DNA from 4 places in the Virgibacillus sp. GM2-2 genome. Region 1 is predicted to be linked to each of the others. Evidence: riboswitches for the same ligand, from Rfam matches in the RefSeq annotation. Region 1 holds a riboswitch; each other region holds the start of a gene.
The links. Region 1 has a riboswitch for thiamine pyrophosphate ahead of thiD (bifunctional hydroxymethylpyrimidine kinase/phosphomethylpyrimidine kinase). Riboswitches for the same ligand answer to the same signal wherever they lie in the genome.

Region 1 (4,216 bases):
TAGTTCGTCAAGAAAAGCAGGCAAAAAGCTCCCCGGTCCATTCGCATTCAGCAAAGCTCGTTCCGAAGCCACACCATAGCTACATACGGCTTTGACTGACGCTTCATAAAAATCAACACCAATACTTAAAAACGCCCCGACTACCGCTGTCAATAAACAACCCGTACCCGTTACATTCGGCAGCATTTCAGTACCATTTTTACAATGTGAAAACTGGTAACCATTCGTAATTAAATCCGTTTTGCCAGTTGCAATAACAACTGCATCATATTTTTTCGCTACATACATGGCTACTTTCGAATCCAATTCACCAACCATGGAGTCAGCACCTTTTACCTCCGTATCCAACTCACCAAGAACAGCTATTTCACCAGCATTTCCACGAATCACCGTTACATTTATTTCGGATAAAATACGTTCTACAGATTCTGACCGAAATGTCGTTGCACCAATAGCTACAGGATCTAACACCACAGGAATACCCTTTTCATTTGCAGCTTTCCCGGCTAAAATCATCGCTTCTACCTGGGCTTGTGTGCACGTTCCAATATTTAACACTAACGCATCCGCATGAGCCGCCATTTCCGCCACTTCCTCAGGTGCATTTGCCATTGCTGGCGACGCCCCAAGAGCCAACAACCCATTTGCAGAAAAATTTGCCACCACCGTGTTCGTGATATTATGAATTAATGGTTTTTGTGTCCTTATTTGCTCTAAATAATTCATTGGAAAATCCCTCCACTCATTTTTGGTAATCCATGTAATCGGTAAGCCCAGTGATTTGTTGGCCCATTTCCTTTTCCAAGCTTTAAACTGTAGCTAATTGCGGCTGTAATAAACCTTTTCGCTTCTTTCACCGCTTCATATACAGATCTCCCTTTTGCCAGTTCAGCAGCGATAACTGCAGAATAGGTACAACCAGTTCCATGCGTATGTTTTGTCTGAATGCGTGTTGCAGGAAATCGATGAATGGTCGCACCATCATACAAAATATCGATCGCTTCATCATTCAAATGATGACCGCCCTTAACAACGGCTGCATTTGCACCAAGTTCATGGACAATTCGTCTTGCTGCATCCTCTGCATCTGCTATAGAATTAATAGTTTCTGAGAATAAAACTTCAGCTTCTGGTATATTGGGTGTTGCCACCGTCGCAAGTGGAAGTAATCGGTCAATCAACGTTTGTTTTGCGGTTACATCCATTAAATGATCTCCGCTTTTGGCAACCATTACAGGATCAATTACATAAGGTATCGAATTTTTACTAATTGCATCAGCTACTGCCTCCATCATCTCGGATGTAGCAATCATGCCTGTTTTGACAACATCGGGCGAAATATCAATCAGGACACTATCCATTTGCTTTTGAATAAATTCCACTGATAGATGCTCGAGTCCTTGAACACCTAAAGTATTTTGCGCAACGATGGAGGTCACTACGCTCATCCCATAAACTTCCCGCTCTTGGAAAGTCTTTAAATCAGCTTGAATTCCGGCACCTCCTGTCGGATCAGTGCCTGCAATGGTGAGAACTGTTGGAATAGAATGTTTCATAGAAGAACCCCTTTCATGAAGAAAATCCAATAGGGGCAGTGAAGAATTTCTGGTGTACGTTTTTTGAAAACAAAAAAACCACACCAGAAATTGGAGTGGTTTGTAGATAACGTTAATGAAAGACAATAATGCCTTTATATAAACGAATTAACCGACCTCCACTTTCCTACGCTAGTATGAACTAGATCAGGTTCAAAGGGATTAAGGAAATCCTTATCTCAGCCTAATGGCACCCCTAGTGGACTTTCTATTAAGTTATAACCTTACTAAAACATGAATGGCTTTTTTTGTCAATTGTACATTAGCCAGTACAAATCATAATGACATGTTGATCCGGATCTCGTACCGTAAAAAAGGAAAAGTCATCAAATTCAACCAGGTTCTCATCTAGTTCAATCTTTAATTCTTTTACAAATGCAAGCGCTGCGTGAATATCATCGGTGTGGAAATTGAATAACGGATAGGGTGAAGGAGTAATTTTTTTCTCCTGTTCTTCCGGACCAGCATCAAGTGTTAATCCTGTGTAGTCGTTAATTTCCATGTTATGTACAGGATCAGAAATTTCTTGTGGATTATACTCCTGGCCAAGTAATCTTGCATACCATTCCACCGATTTTTGCAAATCACTAACATGAACAAAAATTGTATTGATCTGATTTTTTACTGGACTAATCATCTGTATCCCTCCACTAAATAGTTTTGATCATTCGATAGTTAGTAAAAGCAGTTTCTGCTATAATTTTCGCTTGTTTCCGTTGTACTTGAAAACCATGTGCTAGAAAAAATGGTTTAGCAGTAATACTTGCTTCTGTAGACAATTGCTGTAGATGACGCCACCTTGCGTCACACTCCAGCTGTCCCAAAATTTTCGAACCAATTCCTTCCCCCTGATGGTCTTTATGAACATATAGTAAATCAATTAATCCTTCATCGGTTAGATTACCAAAACCTACAATATTCTCCTCCATAACCACTACATAAGTTAGGCTTTTTTGAAGACGAGCCACCCACTCTTCAAGTGTTGGGGAATTCCCCGCCCAAGCTTCTACTTGTTCAGCAGAGTAATCATTTCGATTTACAGTTAGGATCGTATCCCTAAATAATTGCATTACATCCTGAATCATACGCGACTTAAATCGTTTTAATTCCAACATTTTTACCTTAAATGCTGGAACGCGTCATTTTCATACAGGTCTGGTAAGAAAGCTTCCAACAAATTACCATCCGGATCAGTAAACTTGAAATGCGCTTCACTTCCACCTACAACAATTGAAACATCCATTTCGGTCAGTCTCTGTTTACATATTTCAGCTTGTGCTGTAGGAATTGCAAAAACTGGATGTGTTCCGTTCTCCAAATTTAATGGCAATGACTCATTTTCAGCTAGCTCGATCAAACATACAGCAACCGAAGAATCATTAAATCCCAAAACAACAGTCGTATCATAATCTTTTACTACCTTCAGACCGAGGACCTCCTGATACCACTTAGAAGAAATTGTCATGTCAGTAACCCGAATATTAATTTGATAAACTCCATTGAATAAATTCAACTTTCACTCACTCCTCTATTAAATATTTTAATGCTTCCGGAAATCTGTTTCTAAAAAAAGCATAGCTATGCTCTGCTCCTTCAAAGACTTCAAATCTAGTATTCTTCACTTTAGATTTTACAAGCTCAACCACCTCTACATTGGAATGTAAAAAGGCTTTACTGATTTTTTCATCACTCGTTTCTTTATCCCCACAATCCAAATAGATACGCTCAAGTGCTAACATATCAGTATTACGTATTAGGTCACTGAGCTCTTCCTGATTACGAAAAAATGCAGAAGAAATACCTGCTATTCGGGTAAAAGTTTCTGGATAACGACAACCTGCATAGAGCGACATCGAGCCACCAAGTGATATTCCTGCCATCGATGCCGATTTCCTATTTGTTCGGTATTTTTCATCGATTAGCGGTTTAAGCTCCTGTACGATAAATTCTAAGTAGCTGGCACCTTTACCACCAATTACTCGATCATCATTAAAATGCTCTTTACTGTATTTGCCATTCACCCATGGGCACAGCTCATTCACGCGTTCTTCAAAAACAGGATTTGAATCAATACCGACGACAATAATATCTATTTGATTTTCATCTAAGTAACGCTCAAGCCCTAGAGACACACCACCGATTGCTTCTTCATCATGGAAAACATTTTGACCGTCGTGCATGTATAAAACTGTATAATGGTTCAAGAACTGGGTATAGCTTTTTGGTAGATAGACGCGAATCATTCGATCATCCTTAAATGGGGTTCTCATCGAAAACGTATCAATCATTCGGAAACTTCCTTCCTCATTTTTACGAATTCGAAGCGACTACCATTTGTATCCTGCATAAACGTATTTACTTCTATGAATCCAGCTTTTTTATATACGTTAATCGCTCGCTTATTAAAAGTAGCAACTGATAACGTGAAGGTGGTTGGGTTATATGTTGACGTCGCGAATGCTAATCCCGCCTCCAAAAATTGCCTACCATTTCCATTCCCAGTTAAGTCGGGTCGCATGCCAAGTCCAATATCGATAGTTCCCGGATTGGTTTGACGAAAACTATAAAAACCAATTACCTCGTCATCACGCTTTACCACAAAAGTTGAATCTCCACGTTGC
Region 2 (4,216 bases), on a different contig from region 1:
CACGCGCAACTATAATAATTGCGCGAATTCTCTTGGATGTTGCGCGTTATCTTTAGATGATTGCGCTATTTGACAATGGGTTCGCGCGATTTTGTGACTAACTGTGTGTGATTTTTCCCATATAGTTTAAAAAGTAAAATCAACTGATTTCTTCTCGTGTTGTTCGTATTCCTTCATATATTTAATTCTTCGTTGTGCTGACGTTTGTGATACTTGCTCGTCTGCATGATACGATGAACGCACAAGTGGACCTGATTCGCAATGTTGAAATCCTTTCTTAAGAGCAATTTCCTTTAATTCAGCGAATTCATCTGGATGATAGTACCGTTCAACTTTCAAATGCTTCTTCGTAGGCTGTAAATACTGACCGATTGTCATAATATCCACATCGTGTGCTAGTAAATCATCCATCGCTTGCACAATTTCTTCTTTTTCTTCACCAAGCCCTACCATAATACTTGATTTTGTTGGTGTTTTAGGAGCAATTTCTTTTACACGCTGCAGTAACTGTAGGGATCGATCATACATCGCACGAGCACGAACCTTTTTCGTCAATCGGCGAACGGTTTCAATATTATGGTTAAAAATATCAGGTTCACTGTCCATCAAAGTATGTAAACTCTCATAGTCTCCCTTCATATCAGAAGGTAGGATTTCTATTGTGCAGCCAGGATTTTTACGACGAATTGCACGAACTGTTTCAGCGAAAACAGCTGCTCCCCCATCTTTTAAATCATCGCGGGCAACGGCAGTTACTACCGCATGCTTCAATCCCATAATTTCCACCGAATCAGCAACTCGTTCTGGTTCTCCCCAATCAAGTTCATTTGGTAAGCCAGTTTTCACTGCACAGAAGCGGCACCCTCGTGTACATGTGTCACCTAAAATCATGAATGTAGCAGTTTTTCGTTCACTCCAGCACTCGTGAATATTCGGACAACGTGCCTCTTCACAAACCGTGTTTAACTTTTTCTCACGCATTAATTTTTTGAGGCCAGTGTACGATTTATTCGTATTAATTTTTGTTTTTAACCACTCAGGTTTACGTATGTATTCTTCTTGTTTTGTCATCGATCACACACTCCTTTGATGAAATAGATTCCATTTTTCCTGACTGTACTTTGTTTCTGCTAATTCCGTAACTTCTTCCCATTGAATATCGGATAACTCTAATGGCACAAAGTGCATATTTAATTCTGTTTGAAAGCCTTTTTGAAAAGCTAATTTTAAATCAGGGTAAGTATGTTGTTTCTTTGTTATTTCATTTATAGTAGTTGCTTTGGTTGAAAATGCATTTCTCTTTCTTTCACGTATTTTTTCATTAGGGAAGTTAAATAGATCAAAAAGCATTTTTTTATTCATGCTCATTGGAATGGATCCATGTTGCAATAGAACACCATGCTTTCGTGTTTGCGCGTTTCCGGATATTTTTTTTCCATCCACAACCATTTCGTAAAAGGCAGGTTTCTCGAAACAGACTTCTGTTCGTTCTGCTTTTCTTTCCGGAGTGGCGTAGTCTGCAACGATTCCTAATTGTTTATATCCTTCCAATATCCCTTTTGATAAAACATAATAAGCTTCTTGAATGGAGGTTGGAATATAATCTTTCTTCTCTGAAACGACAATGCTATACGTCAGTTCGTCATCGTGTAACACTGCACTCCCGCCAGTTAATCGTCGTACGAATTCACAGCCGTGCTTTTGAACATTGATAAAATCAATAGCCTTTCCTGCTTTCTGGAAATGGCCGATGGAAAGACTAGGTTTTGACCAACCATAAAATCGTAATGTTGGAGGAATTTCCCCTTTACTATGCCAGTTAAGTAATGCTTCATCCATCGCCATGTTTATAGCAGCACTATTGTGGCCTGTATCAAGAACACCCCATGTTTCATTCACTTTCTTCACCTCCTAGAAAGGTCAATTGAAATTTTATTTTACACTGATATAAAATTATAAGATTTAAGGATATCAGTATAAGGCAACTAAGGCTTTCGCCAGAAAAGCTTGGCGATAAGCCAAGTTTTCTAATAAAAAAAACTGCAACCTACTGTTGGGGTGCAGTCTAATTTATTCAAAAGCTAATTGTTTGTACATAGACTACACTTCCCCACGCTAGAATTATCTAGTTCGGGTGTAAGGGTCAGAAAATGTATATAATTCTTCTCAGCCAAGAAAAGCTCCCCTAGTGCGGTAAAATACTATGCAGTTTTCTATTGTCTATCTTATCGACTTAAAGATAGAATGTAAAGGTTTAACAAAATTAGTTTACAATTCGGGCTAAATACCTTATCAGATAAACTTTTTGTCGAAAAATTCCCCGAAAGTACTATAAATTACCCTATATGATTAGAAGGTAGGCCTGTGTAAAATGTCTCAAAAATCCTTTATTAAAAGGATTTTTGAGCCTATAAGAAAAAATAACGAAATTCAGATGATACTGTCGTATTTTGGTTCTTTAATCCCTAAAATGTAACAAAATGGTACTATTTATTCGTTTTCTGAAAGTTTGGAAATAACTATAGGAATCTCGCAATATTTTTGCTATTGTGAATATAGACGGTCCGTAGAATTCTAAATGTCTTACAAGATTGGCCAATCCACTAACAAACGAAAGGGATGGGTGATGGATATTGAAGAAGAAAAATTTTAAGAAAACAATGACTGGCACTGCACTCGCGATAAGTTTAGCTTTAACGGGGGTAACAGGTACTGTTAGTGCAGAAGAAGCGGGTAACAAAGTGCTTCAAGATATGAAATCTATGACAAAGTCCAACTTTGATGTGGTTTGGAACAAAGACAAAAAGGTTCCAACATTTGTATCTGGGAATCTTTCAGAGAAAGCTGTTAAAGGAGTTGGACAAGTTAAGCAATATTTGGAGGACAACAAAGAACTTTACAAAATGGATCCAGACTCTGATCTTACATTTCTCCAAAAATCTACTGATGACCTTGGCATGACACACTACGAATTCACACAGTCTGTCGATGGTGTTCCGGTTTATGGTGCTAAATTTGCCGTTCATACGAACGAAAAAGGAATTGTCTCTGCGGTAACAGGTACTGTACATCCAGAAGCTACGAAAGATTTGGGCAAAAATCTTAAGGCAGACTTATCTAAAAATGATGCAATTGATAAAGCATGGAAATCAATCGATCTAACAAAAAAAGAAACAAAAGCTAAGAAAGCAGATAAAAAAGCATTAAAGAAATCTAGCAAACTAGATAAATCAGATGTGAAGAATACAGCAGAAAAAGCAGAGCTTGTCGTGTATTCAAAAGATGGGTCAAGCCATTTAGCTTATCATATCGAACTTCAATTTATTTTCCCTGAACCTGGAAACTGGCAAATATTCGTTGATGCAAACGATGGTTCCATAATAGATTCCTATAATGCTGTTACGGAAGCTGGAGCTGCAAATGGATATGGGTATGGCGTTCTTGGCGACTACAAGGAATTAAACACGTATTTATCAAATGGATATTATTTCTTATATGATGTGACAAATCCAATGCGTGGTGTAATCGAAACGTTTACTGCTGAAAACGGTACTTCCCTGCCTGGATATCGTTCATCTGACAGTAATAATGCTTTTACTAGTTCCTATCAAGGTGCTGCAGTAGATGCGCATGCATATGCTGACCAAACGTATGATTATTTCTACAATACTTTTGGTCGAAATAGTTATGATGGTAATGGAGCAACCATTCGCTCAACTGTTCACTACGGATCCAACTACAATAATGCATTCTGGAATGGACAACAGATGGTGTATGGTGATGGAGATGGAACAACTTTTGCTCCATTATCAGGGGCATTGGATATCGTAGCACATGAGTTAACACATGCCGTTACAGACTATTCAGCTAATCTAGTTTACCAGGACCAACCTGGTGCATTAAATGAATCTATGTCTGATGTATTTTCAGTATTCGTAGAACGTGAGGATTATCTACTTGGAGAAGACGCATACACACCGTATAAAAGTGGAGATGCTTTAAGAAGTCTTTCTAACCCTCCAGCATATGGACAACCAGGTCATATGAATGATTATGTTTATACCAATCAGGATAATGGCGGTGTTCATATAAATAGTGGAATTCCAAATAAGGCTGGCTACTTAACCATTGAGAGTATTGGTGTAGCAAAAGCGGAACAAATATACTACCGTGCATTAACTGTCTATCTTGGACCATACAGCAACTTTAGTGATGC
Region 3 (4,216 bases), on a different contig from region 1:
AGGTATACATAAGTTTTCCAAGCCGAATGCTATTTCATCCTCCACTGTCAGCATACAGAATTGCGTTTCTGGATCTTGAAAGACTACACCTACATGCTTGCTTAATTCGCCGGGTTTGTAGTCAGTAGATTTTTTTCCGTTGATTAGGATGGTCCCTTGCATGGTGCCATCCAGTTCACGGGGGTACAACCCGTTCAAACAAAAAGTCAGTGTACTTTTGCCACAACCACTTGGGCCAAGTAATAAAAGTGTTTCCCCTTTGTCTAATTCAAAGGCGATAGTTGAGAGTGTCTCTTTATCTAGTTGACTTTCAAATTGCAAGCTTACGTTTTGAACAGATAATAGGTTAGTCATGCTGCTTGCTTTTTCCTTCTATATTGCTTTCCTAATGCATAGCTAGATAGGACACCAGTTTGTGCTAGACCATCACTAAGCGCTTTACCAAGTAAACCAGCAATTAATGCACCACTAATCATGCGGGTAACAAACATTCCGATTACATATGGAGTCGATAGTGCGGCAAATCCTCCAAGGAAGTAGCCGTAAATGAAGCTTGTTATCGCGGATCCAACCCCTGCCATCATTAACACCCACGTGGAATAATTTTTCCAACGGGTTGCTGCAAAAGCGGCTTCCGCTCCAATTCCTTGAATCATCCCAGATACGATTAGCATCGGTCCGACAGCATTCCCGAGTAATACCTCCACCATTGCAGCGATTGTTTCAGAAATAAATGCTGCACCAGGCTTTTGAATAATGTAGGCTGCGATGATCGAGACGATAAACCATATTCCGAAAATAAGGTCATAACCAATTGGCCCGAAGAAGCCGGTCAGAAGCTTTCCAACTGGTAAAAACGCTAAATATACGACAGCAAAGACAACTGCCAATGCAGACATGACAACGATTTCCTTGAAACGCCAATTATTCATGGTTGTTAGCTCCTTTATGTGATGGGCTATTTGCCGAGATGGAAACAGTCATAACAGTATGACTGGAGCCGCCGTCTACGGTTGCATTGAAAACCTGTTCTAATCCGTCAAAAATGGCAACTGATTCCCCGTCAAGTCGTGTCGCATAGTGTGCGTGTGATACGTCCACGTGCTGTTTCATCGCTTCAATCTGCTCCATAATTACGTCCATATAGTTTCCGCCCCCAAGTGGATAGAGTGAAAATTTTGCCGCGACGGGTTGATGAATGTCATTTACTTTCTTTTTGTTCACAGGAATATCATCCTCTGCCATATAAACATCGCCTGCGGAATCACCTGGACATCCTAGTGACAATGTTCCTTCAAATGCAACATGTGCACCCGTTTTTGCTGCATGGATAAAGATTGCTTTTGTCACATCAAATACGTGCGTTAATCTTCCTCGTACCGTAGTCGTTACATCATCTGTGTGCATCCAAACCTTTGATGTATCTACATTTTCTAGTGCGCTTGTGATAATTTTAATGAAATCATCACGCATCGGGTGAATGGAAAAGCTGCACCCCGCAATTCCCGTTCCTAAACACTGTTGATTTGTCATAACTAATTCCTCCCTAAATTTTAAATTCCATTAAAAAAACTGCATCCGTGTGGAATGCAGTCTGTTTGTAAGTATTTGCGCGCATAAAAATGCATGCTTCGACTACACTTCCCCACGCTAGTATTATCTAGTTCGGGTTCAAAGGGTCAGAACAAGCATGTTCTTCTCAGCCGCTTACACAGCTCCCCTAGTGATAAACGTACTATGCAGTTTTCTATGTTTATCTTAACGAGTCTCAATTATTTTGTAAAGCCAATTGTTATTTCAGATAAAAAACATTCGTTTACATTAATATTCTGCACTGTGCTAGGTAGCGGACAGAGGATCTCTTATTTTCCTTTTTCTGCGTGATTTTGAAGATTAACGGACACAGGATGTCTTATTCAGTGAAAAAAGCATGATTTCCACCTGTTTTAACCCAAATAAGGTATTCTCTGTCCGCAAGCTGCCTCGTTTGCCATTGTTTTTCAAGGATAAGGTATCGTGTGTCCGCAAGCTCCCCATGCAATCACTTTGGTACCTGAAAAAACGATTCACTGCTTAACACACAATATTCTTTTTACCCTTTCACACATCTAGGCAGATGCACATATTATTTGATTAGGGGTGGTGAAGGATGAACAAATCAAACGATAATGTAGAACGCGATCCTGTTGCTATAGAGCAAGAAGAATGGAGAAAAAGGCAAAAAAGAAATCAATTTAAACAATTACTTACGATATCATCTCCTATTCTTATCTTAGTTTTATGGGAATTTTTATCTAGAACTGGTCTAGTGGATGCACGATTTTTTCCTGCACCAACGGAAATAATCGCAACACTTTTTACGATGGGAGCAGAGGGAGAATTATTCAGCCATGTTGGCATATCACTTTTTAGAATATTTGCCGGGTTTTTACTAGGTGTAATACCAGCTGTTGTACTTGGTTTATTAATGGGATTGTATTCACCACTACGGCATTTCTTTTCTCCATTGATAATGGCACTTATGCCAATACCAACGCTCGCCTTGTTACCGATTATTTTAATGATATTTGGCATCGGGGAAGTATCGAAAATCGTAACGATCGCTGGAAGTGTATTTTTCCCGGTAATCATTAATACGGTAGCGGGTGTTGTTAATATCGATAAAACGTACTTGGATGTCGCGAAAAACTACGGGGCTAATTCGAAGGACTTTTTCTTTAAAATTGCTTTACCTGGCTCCCTTCCAGTCATGTTAGAAGGAATTCAGATGGGGCAGGCGATCGCGTTATTAACAATTGTCGCAGCAGAAATGATGGGTGCAAACTCTGGTATTGGTTATTTAATATGGACCTCCTATAGTGCATTTTTACTAAATGAGATGTATGTGGGTCTTGTATTAATATCGTTTTTTGGCTACATGTTCTCGCTTATTTTACGAGGATTTCAGAAAAAGTTATTGCCATGGAAATAGGTTAGTAGAGAGGTGATAAGGTGACAAAAAATACGAAGATTTCCATCAACAATCTTACAAAAGTATTTTATAAGAAGGATAGAAATGTAACAGCGGTTGAGGATATTTCCATAGACATTAAAGATGGTGAATTTGTTTGCTTAATTGGACCGAGTGGTTGTGGGAAAACCACGTTACTGCGCATTCTAGCTGGGCTTGAGAAGCCGAGTGTCGGTGAGTTTACCATAGAACAGGCTAAAAAAGATCGGCCATTACAATCAATGGTTTTTCAGGAACAGGGGGTCATCCCATGGTTAACGGTTGAAGAGAATGTTGCGTTTGGGCTCAACATGCGTCATTTGCCTAAAAAAGTAGTAAACGAAAGTACGTCTTATTATTTAAAAAAAGTTGGGCTAGAGAATTTTAAAAAGCATTATCCAAAGGATTTATCGGGTGGTATGAAGCAACGCGTCAGTATTGCACGTGCATTTGCAAATGATCCAGAAATTTTATTAATGGATGAACCGTTTGCTGCGTTAGATGAGCAGAACAAATTTATTTTGCAGGAAGAATTATTAACCATTTGGGCAGAAATGAAAAAGACGGTTTTGTTTATTACACATAGCATCGATGAAGCGCTGTTACTTAGTGACAGAATCCTACTCATGAGTTCGCAGCCAGGCAAGATTATTGATCAAAAGGTTATCGATTTGCCTAGACCGAGAAATATGGAACAGGTACGTGCTAATAAAGAGATGGCAACTAGTTTTGTTGAGATATGGAATCATTTACATGATGAAGTACAAGGGTCAAGAATTTAGATTAGGGGAGGAAAGTTAACGTGAGAAAATGTAAGTTTCTGTTTTTCATTCCATTGTTTTTTATTGCACTGCTCATTAGCGGTTGCTCTTCCGGTTCAGAGGATAAGACCGGCCAGGACGAGAAATTGAATGTCGAAGTAAGCAAGGATAACCCTTCTGGCGATTTAGCTCCGCTTGAGGAAACGGCAACAGTTGTAATTGCTGAGGATGGATCGGCTTCAGGCGCAGGCTTCTATATTGCTAAAGAAAAGGGCTATTTTAAGGATTACAACATTGAGGTAGAGTTCGCCAAATTTGCTAACAGCGATGATATGTTGCCAGCTTTAGCGTCAGGTGAAGTAGATATTGCTGGAGGAATCTCGTCCGCATCATTTTTTAATGCAATTGCTCAAGGAATAAACGTTAAAATTATTGCCGATAAAGGGCATAATATTAAAGGAGACTC
Region 4 (4,216 bases), on a different contig from region 1:
GAAAACTAAGGAGAGATTGGATGCAAAATACGTATCAACCAACCTGGGATTTAGATACTATCTTTACAGGGGGAAGTGACTCAGAACAATTCAATACATACCTGGGTCAAATTTCTGTTTCTTTACAAATGCTCGCAAAAGAAGTGGAAACATTTGATCCAATTAACACAAATGCGAAAAAGCTGATTTCAATTGTAGAGTTATTAGAAGGTACTAGAAAAAAATTACGTGAGGCCTTCGCGTATATCAGTTGTTTGAGCGCACAAGATGTCAACGATACAAAGGCAAGTATGCTTGTAGGGAAACGAAGTGAATTAAAAGCGGAGACAGACGCAATAATGACTAAGTTTGATCAAAAGCTGGTTCAAATAGACGATGCAGTTTGGAATGAACTTTTAACAGATTCAACACTTAACACTGTGTCATTTGTGTTAAATGAATATAGAGAAAAAGCAACGGAACAATTATCTGTTGAGCAAGAAGTATTGATGAACGATTTAGCAGTTGACGGCTATCATGGATGGAGTCAAATGTACGATGCTTTAGTCGGAAATATGAATGTTGAGATTGAGACAGATGGTGAACGTAAAACCTATTCAATTGGGCAAGCTTCTAATAAATTGAGTGATCCAAATCGAACTGTTCGACAACATGTATCCGAACAAATTGATAATGCATGGAAGGAAAATGCAAATTTATTCGGTCAAACACTTAATCATTTAGCTGGATTTCGGTTACAGAAATATAAGCATCGTAATTGGTCAGATGTCTTGAAAGAACCGCTTGCTATTAATCGAATGAAAAAAGAAACACTGGATGCAATGTGGAATGCAATTTCAACTAATAAACAACCATTTGTCAAATACTTAAAAAGGAAAGCAGAATTACTAGGACTTGAAAAGTTAAGTATGTATGATATAGGCGCTCCTATCTCTGATTCAGTTAAAACCTATTCATTTTCGGAAGGTGCCGATTTTATCGTTGACAATTTTCGTGGCTTCAGTCCTAAAATGGCTGATTTTGCTCAGTTGGCATTTGATAAAAATTGGATTGAAGCAGAAGACCGACCTGGTAAACGACCGGGCGGGTTCTGTACAAGTTTTCCAGATAGTAAACAAACACGAATTTTTATGACTTATTCTGGGACATCTTCTAACGTAGCGACGTTGGCGCACGAACTTGGTCACGCCTATCATCAGCATGTGATGAATGATATACATGGATTAAATCAAGGTTATGCAATGAACGTTGCAGAAACAGCATCAACATTCGCTGAGATGATCGTTGCGGATGCATCGGTAAAACATGCAAAAACGAACAAGGAAAAATTGGCATTACTTGAGGATAAGGTGCAACGCGGAGTAGCATTCTTTATGAATATTCACGCAAGGTTTATATTTGAAACTAGTTTTTATGAAGAAAGAAAACATGGATTAGTTTCCGTTGATCGCTTAAATCAACTGATGGTTGATGCACAGAAGGATGCATATTGCGATGCATTAGAAGAGTATGATGAAAACTTCTGGGCTTCCAAGCTACATTTTCATATTACTGGTGTTCCGTTTTATAACTTTCCTTATACATTTGGCTATTTATTTAGTCTTGGTTTATATGCCCATGCACTAGAGACGGATGGTAACTTTGAAGAAGATTACATTGCACTATTGCGTGACACTGGCCAAATGAATGTCGAGGATTTGGCGGCAAAACATCTAAATATTGATTTAACTCAACCCGAATTTTGGGAGAATGCAATGAAATTATGTGCTAAAGATGTAGAAGAATTTTTAGCTATCTCCTAATCTTGTTTATAACGTAAATATCCGTTATAATAGATTCAATGAAAAAAGCAATATAAGGACGTGTTCAAAAAGGAGGATAAAAATGACCGAGAAGTTCGAGGAGGCGTAGCTTTGAGTACCGGAACGTATGCTATTAATACGTGAGGAAACGATCTAGCACGCAGGAAAAGCGTTTTTCTTTTCCAAGGAACGGAAAAGCAAGCCAACGAAGAAATTCGATGTGTCACTTTTACCGGAATTTTTGAACGTCCTCTATAAAAAGCCTGCAGGGGGAGCCATTTGGCTGAGAGTGAACAAGCATTTGTTCAGACCCTTTGAACCTGTTAGTTAATACTAGCGTAGGGATCGTGACTTTTTTGATGGTTAAAAAGCAATGTGCGAGGATTATTCCCATCGGAAACTTCCCCTAGGCATTGCTTTTTTTGTTGCAAAAAACTAGGGGAGGTAATTGTTTTGCGATCAAAGAAAATTTTATTTTTGATTGAGGTATCGATTTTTACAGCATTGGCATTAGTATTAGATCTCATTCCATTTTTATCGTTTAAAATCTGGGCACAAGGTGGGTCCATATCACTTGCGATGATTCCTGTATTTATTGTGGCATTTAGATGGGGGATTAAAGGTGGATTGTTGTCTGGATTCTTGTGGGGAGTATGGCAAATAGCTACAGGTGCTATTATCGCTCATCCAATTCAGGGTTTCTTAGATTATTTGGCGGCGTTCACTGTTTTAGGTTTCGCTGGGATCTTTGCTAGTAAAATTCAACAGGCTGTAAAGGAAGAACGGACGAAGGAGTATTTAACTTATATTATGCTAGGAGTATTCTTGGGGACAACATTACGTTTTATCGCTCACTATATAGCTGGGATTGTTTTCTTTGCTAGTTATGCACCTGAAGGACAATCTGTTTGGATCTATTCGTTACTATACAATTTGTCTTATTTACTCCCGTCATTTATCATCTGTACTGTCGTAGTATTCTTTCTTTTCCACAAACAGCCAAGAACATTATTAAATGCAGCATAATACGAAGCAGTCTTGATACTTATCAAGGCTGCTTTTTTGTCGTATACTTTTTAATAAGAGGTGATTTAGTTGCGTGAACTTATCGGAGGATGTCAGGCATGTGGAACCAAAGTATATTGTGAGAACGGATTTTTTGATGGAGAACAAGTTGATGGCAAACTTTTATGTAACGATTGTACGGAAAAGTTAGATAGTGAGAATGAGTAGACAGTCCTCAAATTGGGCTGTTTTTTATTGGCAATTTCCTTAAACATTGTCGATTTTAAATTTTCGTAGTTGATTTAAGTTGCGAAATAGTGAAAATTTAATTTGGTAGTGACTGCAAAAGATTCCGTTTTTTGGATTCCGGTGATGAAGAACCATTTTCATTGGCTTGCAAGTTATCGGACACACGGTGCCTTATTTATGAAAAATAAGGGTAACTGCGGCAGTTATCGGACTCAGGATACGTTATTTAGGTTAAAACAGGTGAAACGCATGCTTTTTTACTATAATAAGATATCCTGTGTCCGTTAATCCTTAAAATCACGCCAAAAAAGGAAAATAAGGCATTCTCTGTCCGCTACTAAGCGTTTACAAGACATTATTATTCTAAGCACAGGAGTTCTTGAAAAACACCCTCTAATTCTTTTCACCCCAAACTTGAAACATGCATAGGCTATAGCACATTCATAAATAAGGATGTGAGAAAGGGAGAAAAGGGATGGAATTAACTGTTTCACATTGGTTATATGGATTTTTTACACTTGTAATCATAGGAACAATGATTTTCAAAAAAGGTGTCGTACTTCCTACATTACTAGGAACGTTCGTTATTGCATGGGTGTTTAAGGGTAGTCTAGTTGATGGCTTCACTGCAATATTTAATGCAAACTTAGTTGCAGCACAAGAGCTGTTTAGCATTTTCCTTATCATTACATTCATGATGGCGTTACTGCATGCATTGAAAGACCTTGGTGCAGATCGGCGAATGATCAAACCCATTCAAAAAATGATGGTGAATGGGCACGTATCCTTTTTTGTTCTCATTGGCGTAACGTACGTCATATCATTATTTTTCTGGCCGACTCCAGCTGTACCACTAATTTGTGCATTACTCGTGCCAGCCGCTGTTCGTGCAGGCCTGCCGGCAATTACGGCTGCAGTGGCTATTGCATTAGCTGGTCAGGGAATGGCGTTATCGTCCGATTACATTGTTCAAGTGGCGCCGAGCCTATCCGCTAAGTCAGCTGGAATTAGTACTGCTGCGGTTGCGGATACAGCATTAATACTGTCGTTGATTACGGGTGGAGTAGCAATTCTAATCGCTTATTTATTGTATCGTAAATCAATTCGTAAAAAAGACAGTCCACTAATTGAAGCAGATTTGGCTGGACTACAAACACAAT

Region 2: linked by a shared signal. The riboswitch ahead of ACY9Z2_RS12655 (lipoate--protein ligase family protein) and the one ahead of thiD (bifunctional hydroxymethylpyrimidine kinase/phosphomethylpyrimidine kinase) in region 1 are both predicted to bind thiamine pyrophosphate.
Region 3: linked by a shared signal. The riboswitch ahead of ACY9Z2_RS02640 (YkoF family thiamine/hydroxymethylpyrimidine-binding protein) and the one ahead of thiD (bifunctional hydroxymethylpyrimidine kinase/phosphomethylpyrimidine kinase) in region 1 are both predicted to bind thiamine pyrophosphate.
Region 4: linked by a shared signal. The riboswitch ahead of thiT (energy-coupled thiamine transporter ThiT) and the one ahead of thiD (bifunctional hydroxymethylpyrimidine kinase/phosphomethylpyrimidine kinase) in region 1 are both predicted to bind thiamine pyrophosphate.

What each region holds. Positions count from the first base shown of each region.
Region 1 covers NZ_JBUZWC010000011.1:88,124-92,339, reverse strand. Annotated here, with positions in the region: gene thiM (hydroxyethylthiazole kinase) at 1-726, opposite strand, end outside; gene thiD (bifunctional hydroxymethylpyrimidine kinase/phosphomethylpyrimidine kinase) at 723-1,556, opposite strand; TPP riboswitch at 1,703-1,803, opposite strand; gene ACY9Z2_RS13425 (VOC family protein) at 1,858-2,232, opposite strand; gene ACY9Z2_RS13420 (GNAT family N-acetyltransferase) at 2,246-2,680, opposite strand; gene ACY9Z2_RS13415 (VOC family protein) at 2,713-3,108, opposite strand; gene ACY9Z2_RS13410 (alpha/beta hydrolase) at 3,116-3,883, opposite strand; gene ACY9Z2_RS13405 (GNAT family N-acetyltransferase) at 3,880-4,216, opposite strand, start outside.
Region 2 covers NZ_JBUZWC010000010.1:64,330-68,545, forward strand. Annotated here, with positions in the region: gene lipA (lipoyl synthase) at 127-1,071, opposite strand; gene ACY9Z2_RS12655 (lipoate--protein ligase family protein) at 1,075-1,899, opposite strand; TPP riboswitch at 2,091-2,197, opposite strand; gene ACY9Z2_RS12660 (M4 family metallopeptidase) at 2,661-4,216, shown strand, end outside.
Region 3 covers NZ_JBUZWC010000001.1:585,356-589,571, reverse strand. Annotated here, with positions in the region: gene ACY9Z2_RS02650 (ABC transporter ATP-binding protein) at 1-354, opposite strand, end outside; gene ACY9Z2_RS02645 (ECF transporter S component) at 351-932, opposite strand; gene ACY9Z2_RS02640 (YkoF family thiamine/hydroxymethylpyrimidine-binding protein) at 925-1,533, opposite strand; TPP riboswitch at 1,626-1,732, opposite strand; gene ACY9Z2_RS02635 (ABC transporter permease) at 2,150-2,971, shown strand; gene ACY9Z2_RS02630 (ABC transporter ATP-binding protein) at 2,992-3,771, shown strand; gene ACY9Z2_RS02625 (ABC transporter substrate-binding protein) at 3,792-4,216, shown strand, end outside.
Region 4 covers NZ_JBUZWC010000006.1:169,205-173,420, forward strand. Annotated here, with positions in the region: gene ACY9Z2_RS09765 (M3 family oligoendopeptidase) at 21-1,802, shown strand; TPP riboswitch at 2,060-2,164, shown strand; gene thiT (energy-coupled thiamine transporter ThiT) at 2,256-2,828, shown strand; gene ACY9Z2_RS09775 (hypothetical protein) at 2,898-3,035, shown strand; gene ACY9Z2_RS09780 (hypothetical protein) at 3,532-4,216, shown strand, end outside.